3 regions of the Salmonella sp. A1325 genome follow, and region 3 is predicted to be linked to each of the others. Evidence: predicted binding sites of a transcription regulator. Region 3 holds the regulator's gene; each other region holds the start of a gene.
The links. The regulator CRP, encoded in region 3, controls carbon source genes, mostly activating them, when cyclic AMP is high. The targets are predictions, from matches to a motif close to ATGTGANNNNNNTCACAT.
Positions count from the first base shown of each region.

Region 1: a site for CRP is predicted at 1,369-1,386, ahead of epd (erythrose-4-phosphate dehydrogenase). Genes of this name have one in related genera too.
Region 2: a site for CRP is predicted at 885-902, ahead of NAZ64_RS14085 (glycine dehydrogenase). Genes of this name have one in related genera too.

Region 1 covers NZ_JAMLWO010000002.1:364,765-366,967, forward strand. The annotation lists gene pgk (phosphoglycerate kinase) at 1-107, opposite strand, end outside; gene epd (erythrose-4-phosphate dehydrogenase) at 129-1,175, opposite strand; gene NAZ64_RS05665 (PPC domain-containing DNA-binding protein) at 1,549-1,974, shown strand; gene NAZ64_RS05670 (ECF transporter S component) at 2,000-2,203, shown strand, end outside.
Region 2 covers NZ_JAMLWO010000006.1:213,869-216,071, reverse strand. The annotation lists gene pmbA (metalloprotease PmbA) at 1-349, shown strand, start outside; gene cybC (cytochrome b562) at 448-834, shown strand; gene NAZ64_RS14085 (glycine dehydrogenase) at 1,112-1,450, shown strand; gene NAZ64_RS14080 (SFCGS family glycine-rich protein) at 1,461-1,823, shown strand; gene NAZ64_RS14075 (DUF4312 family protein) at 1,823-2,125, shown strand; gene NAZ64_RS14070 (DUF4311 domain-containing protein) at 2,148-2,203, shown strand, end outside.
Region 3 covers NZ_JAMLWO010000004.1:15,612-17,814, forward strand. The annotation lists gene NAZ64_RS09455 (OsmC family protein) at 1-330, opposite strand, end outside; gene crp (cAMP-activated global transcriptional regulator CRP) at 638-1,270, shown strand; gene NAZ64_RS09465 (YccS/YhfK family putative transporter) at 1,319-2,203, shown strand, end outside.

The DNA.
Region 1 (2,203 bases), on a different contig from region 3:
CGCGCGTCGCTGGTCACTTTCCCTTCTTTAACAGGTACGTTCAGATCCGCACGGATAAAAACGCGTTTCCCGGCCAGATCCAGATCGGTCATCTTAATTACAGACATGGTGAATCCTCTCAATGATGCTTAAAGTTTTGTCGACGCTGACGCGTCGAGCCTGAAACCAACTGCGGCCATCGCTAACGTGGTGTCGAGCATCCGGTTAGCAAAGCCCCATTCATTATCGCACCAGACCAGCGTCTTGATCAGGTGGGCGCCACTGACCCGGGTTTGCGTGCCATCAACAATGGCGCTGTGCGGGTCGTGGTTAAAATCTATCGAGACCAACGGTGATTCCGTATAGTCAACTATACCATGAAATGCACCTTGTGCTGCTTTTTGCAGCAACTGGTTGACTTCACTGGCTTTTACTGGTTTTTTCACCGTCACGCTTAAATCGATCGCCGTCACATTAATGGTTGGAACGCGCACGGCAATCGCCTCAAAACGGTCGTTAAACTGCGGGAATATACGCGTAATGCCTGCCGCCAGTTTTGTATCTACCGGGATAATCGACTGGCTGGCCGCGCGCGTGCGCCGTAGATCGGAGTGATACGCGTCGATCACCTGCTGATCGTTCATCGCGGAGTGGATCGTCGTGACGGTACCAGACTCGATGCCGTAAGCATCATCCAACAATTTAATGACGGGGATTATGCAATTCGTGGTACAGGACGCGTTTGAGACAATACGATGTTCCGCACGCAGTTGGTTCTGGTTCACGCCAAAAACGACGGTGGCGTCAAGATCGTTGCTGCCCGGATGAGAAAAGAGCACTTTCTTCGCGCCAGCGGCAATATGCGCCTCGCCATGCTCCCGGTTGCCATATACGCCCGTACAATCCAACACGACATCCACGCCCAGTTCGCGCCACGGCAGATCCGCCAGCGTTCGTTCATGCAGAATACGAATGACATCGTCGCCAACAAAAAGCTGCTCGCGCTCGTGGCGAACCTCCCATGCAAAACGCCCGTGGCTGGTATCGTATTTCAACAAATGCGCCATGCCTGCGGCATCCGCCAGCTCGTTGATGGCCACCACGGTAATTTCCGCCCGACGTCCGGATTCATACAAAGCACGAACCACGTTACGCCCGATGCGACCAAAGCCATTAATCGCTATGCGTACGGTCATAGGTCTCCTGCAAGGCTATCCCGATTCAGATGAGGCTGACAGAGTAATGCAGCTCATCGTCGAGTAAAACCTCACCTGTCGCAAACTGCGACTGATTGGTTAATTGTCGAACATTTAATTAACTGAAACGCTTCAGCTAGAATAAGCGAAACGGGGAATAAAAGGAATGTTTGTCCAGTCGAAGAAGACAGTTATCTGACCTGCATCACATTTCATGGCCGCTTACGCTGCAATTTATTCCATATTTAAGAATCACCAGTTCATCCGTCAGATCTTTTCATCGTCGCGTCACAAATACTGATTTATATCAGAAAGCGCTGTCGCCAGCGTCTATATTATCAGCGCCACGTCCGAGTCTCGGAGTCCTGTAACGATGATTGTATCTCACCACAATGCCTCTACAGCGCGCTTTTACGCGCTTCGTCTGCTTCCCGGCCAGGAAGTGTTTTCCCAATTACACGCCTTTGTGCAACAGAACCAATTACGTGCAGCCTGGATAGCAGGGTGTACCGGCAGTCTGGCCGATGTTGCGCTGCGTTATGCCGGGCAAGAGGCGACCACATCGCTCACCGGCACGTTTGAAGTTATCTCGCTAAACGGCACGCTTGAATTGACCGGCGAGCATCTGCATCTCGCGGTATCGGATCCCTACGGGGCCATGCTCGGCGGCCATATGATGCCAGGGTGTACCGTGCGTACCACGCTGGAACTGGTTATCGGCGAGCTGCCAGCGCTGACGTTCAGCCGCCAACCGTGCGCCATTTCCGGTTATGACGAACTGCATATTTCTTCCCGTTAATTGACGACTCTTTAAGAGGTACTTTATGGCGCGTCGCCCGTTTTCCAGCCAGTCTCTGGTGCTGATTGTCATCGCTATTGCCATCAATATGATTGGCGGACAGCTTATTAGCATGTTGAAGCTGCCTATTTTTCTCGACTCGATCGGCACCTTAATTAGTGCGGTACTGTTAGGGCCGTTCATCGGCATGTTGACTGGGCTTCTGACCAACTTGCTGTGGGGGCTGCTT
Region 2 (2,203 bases), on a different contig from region 3:
CAAACTGGGGCTGAAAAGTACCGGTCATGCCGGCGGCATTCATAACTGGCGTATCGCCGGGCAGGGGCTGAACTTTGAGCAGTTACTGAAAGAGATGGGCACCGGCTTGGTGGTGACGGAACTGATGGGCCAGGGCGTCAGCGGTATTACCGGCGACTACTCCCGCGGCGCTGCGGGATTCTGGGTTGAAAATGGTGAAATCCAGTACCCGGTAAGTGAAATTACCATTGCCGGTAATTTAAAAGAGATGTGGCGTAATATTGTCACTGTGGGTGATGATATTGAAACGCGCAGTAATATACAGTGTGGTTCGGTATTGTTACCGGAGATGAAAATCGCCGGACAATAATACCCGTCATACTTCAGGCTGCAGGCGCGTTGGCTGCCTGCAACTTGAATTATTCAGGGTATTACACTTATCGTTAATAATAAAAAAGGAAGTGAGCAATGCGTAAAAGCCTGTTAGCTATTCTTGCTGTGTCATCGCTGGTATTCGGTTCGGCTGTTTTTGCTGCCGATCTTGAAGATAATATGGATATTCTCAATGATAACCTGAAAGTTGTTGAGAAAACGGATAGTGCCCCTGAACTGAAAGCGGCATTAACCAAAATGCGCGCGGCCGCGCTGGATGCTCAAAAAGCTACGCCGCCAAAGCTGGAAGATAAAGCGCCGGATAGCCCGGAAATGAAGGATTTTCGTCACGGTTTTGACATTCTGGTCGGCCAAATTGATGGCGCGCTGAAGCTGGCGAACGAAGGTAACGTTAAAGAAGCGAAAGCGGCGGCGGAAGCGCTAAAAACCACCCGCAATACGTATCATAAGAAGTATCGTTAATTTTTGTGGGATGGCGGCTTCGCTTTATCCGCAGGTCGCCATCCGGCAAAATGTAATACCCATCACACTTTCTCACTTTATACGACAACGTCATTGTTTCGCCATTTCCTCTTTATGCCGCGATAGATCTCACACTTTCCCGGCGATAATTCATTAATGCCGCCTTTTCTGTGGCGCAGATCACCTATCCCACTCGCGTTTCCACTTCGAGGTGGAAAATAACTCGCTACAAACTTTTAACCCTTGCCGCTAGTTTTATCTCATTGCCATTAACGGGGTGAGACGCGTGGATAACGGAGCAGTAAAACACGATGCCGGTGAGCGAATTAACAAATTAGCTGAACAGGTGTTAACGCAGGTGGATGGCCTGCTGGGGCGACATCACATTGTCCCCAATGCGGTACAGACGCAAATGCTGACCTCGCACGTTCGCGCGATGGCGCACCGGTCAATTACCGGCGAGCCTTTACCGGAAGTCGATGCCAGCTTGTTTGATGAAATCTCAGCCGAATCAATGGCGCTCGCCCGCGAAATCGTGGCGGCGTTTGGCAACCTTCCTGACGAAGAAGCCTGGCTATTATCGGTACATTTTGAAGTCGCGAAAGACAACCTCTAAGGAGCAAAAAATGGAACAGATTACCGTCGTGATTGGCGATCGCCTGGGTAAAGGCCAGAAAGTGGCGGCAGGCGTGGAAAAAGCGGGCGGTCGCGCGGTCGTCGTACCGGGCGTCGCGGCAGACATGAAGCTGGGCGATGTGATGAAAGCGGAAAACGCCACCTTCGGCATTTCATTTTGCGGCAGCGGCGGCGCGGGCGCTATCACCGCGCAAAACAAGCATGGCTACAAAGCCAAATATGGCATGCGGTCAGTGGATGAAGGCGTCACCGCTATCAATGAAGGCTGCAACGTGTTGGGTTTCGGCTTTATGGATAAAGAAGAGCTCGGCGAGCGCCTGGTGCAGGCGTGGCAAAAGAAATACGGCGCCTGATGATGAAAGAGCAATTCACCACCACGGTGAGAGTAAAAGGCAAGGGCGACGCCAAAGCACGCGCCTTTGCCGATGCGCTGAACCATGTTCAGTCGGCGGTGATGAGAGAGTCGCCGTATATCTTACTGCGTATTGAGCCACAGGATGTGCGGATTGTTCAGGCGCATGAGTCGGTGCGTAAAGAGGCCTTTCTGTTTTTCTTTTTGCGCCGGGAACGACGCACTTACAGCGTGGAGCTGGATGTGACCGTCAACGTGACCGCCATCAATCTCGACAGGGTGGATTTCGTCGCGAAACGCTGATTTTTATTAAAAAGGCATAGTTATGTTCCTGATAATACTAATTAAATCGCTCATTATCGGCGCGCTGGTCGGCGTAGG
Region 3 (2,203 bases):
TTCCGCGGAGAGATCGACAGCGCGCGCGACGGCAGCCTCTTTCAGATCGCTGCCGGTAACGATAAAATGCAGATTAATGTGCGTAAACAGGCGCGGCGCGTCTTCCCGGCGCTCGGATGTCAGCTTCACTTCGCAGTTGGTGACATTCTGACGGCCCTTTTGCAGGATTGATACCACATCAATAGCGCTACATCCGCCAGCCGCCATTAATACCATCTCCATCGGACTCGGCGCTTTGTCACCGGAGTTGCCATCCATTAAAATCTGGTGGCCGGAGGAGGACTCTCCGAGGAACGTGAGCCCTTCAACCCACTTTACACGCGCTTGCATATTTCGTAACTCCAATGTTTCAATTTTCCTGAAAGATTACGCGCATACAACAAAAGTCGCAATGGAAGGCGACCTGGGTCATGCTGAAGCGAGACACCAGGAGACACACGGCGAAAGCTATGCTAAAACAGACAAGATGCTACAGTAATACATTGACGTACTGCATGTATGCAGAGGACATCACATTACAGGCTACAATCTATTTTCGTAGCCCCCTTCCCAGGTAGCGGGAAGTATATTTTTGCAACCCCAGAGACAGTGCCGTTTTCTGGCTCTGGAGACAGCTTATAACAGAGGATAACCGCGCATGGTGCTTGGCAAACCGCAAACAGACCCGACTCTTGAATGGTTCTTGTCTCATTGCCACATTCATAAGTACCCGTCAAAGAGCACGCTGATTCACCAGGGTGAAAAAGCAGAAACGCTGTACTACATCGTTAAAGGCTCCGTGGCAGTGCTGATCAAAGATGAGGAAGGGAAAGAAATGATCCTTTCTTATCTGAATCAGGGTGATTTTATTGGTGAACTGGGCCTGTTTGAAGAAGGTCAGGAACGCAGCGCCTGGGTACGTGCGAAAACCGCATGTGAGGTCGCTGAAATTTCCTACAAAAAATTTCGCCAATTAATCCAGGTCAACCCGGATATTCTGATGCGCCTCTCTTCCCAGATGGCTCGTCGCTTACAAGTCACCTCTGAAAAAGTAGGTAACCTCGCCTTCCTTGACGTCACCGGGCGTATCGCTCAGACGCTGCTGAATCTGGCGAAACAGCCCGATGCCATGACGCACCCGGATGGGATGCAGATCAAAATCACCCGTCAGGAAATCGGCCAGATCGTCGGCTGCTCCCGCGAAACCGTTGGTCGTATTTTGAAAATGCTGGAAGATCAAAACCTGATCTCCGCGCATGGCAAGACCATCGTCGTCTACGGCACCCGTTAATTCCGTCAGAATGGCGCGTTTTATCATGCGCCATTTTTGTTTGCATCGATGTGGCGAAGACTGATTTATCACCCAGAGATTAATTACGCACTACGGCAAACGCTGGTGCTGTGCCTGCCTGTGGCTGTTGGTTTATTGATAGGCCAGCTACACCTGGGCTTGCTTTTCTCTCTCGTTCCCGCCTGCTGCAACATTGCAGGTCTGGATACCCCGCACAAACGCTTTTTTAAACGCCTGATCATCGGCGCGTCGCTGTTCGCCGGATGCAGTCTGGTAACGCAACTTCTGCTGGCGGAATCCATCCCCCTGCCGTTGATCCTGACCGGGCTCACGCTGGTGCTTGGCGTGACGGCGGAAATTAGCCCGCTTCACGCGCGGCTACTGCCAGCGTCGCTGATTGCCGCCATCTTTACCCTGAGTCTTGCGGGATACATGCCCGTCTGGGAGCCACTGCTCATTTATGCGCTGGGCACGCTATGGTACGGCGTGTTTAACTGGTTTTGGTTCTGGCTATGGCGCGAACAGCCGCTGCGCGAGTCATTGAGTTTGTTATACCGTGAACTGGCCGATTATTGCGAAGCGAAATACAGCCTGCTCACCCAACATATCGATCCGGAAAAAGCGCTGCCTCCCCTGCTGATACGCCAGCAAAAAGCGGTCGATCTCATTACCCAGTGTTACCAACAGATGCATATGCTTTCGGCGCACAACAATAATGATTACAAGCGTCTACTACGGGCTTTTCAGGAAGCGATGGATTTGCAGGAGCACATCTCCGTCAGCTTGCATCAGCCGGAAGAGGTACAGAAACTGGTAGAACGCAGCCATGCGGAAGAGGTGATTCGCTGGAATGCGCAAACGGTCGCCGCCCGCCTGCGCGTGCTGGCGGATGACATTCTTTATCATCGTCTGCCGACGCGCTTCTCCATGGAA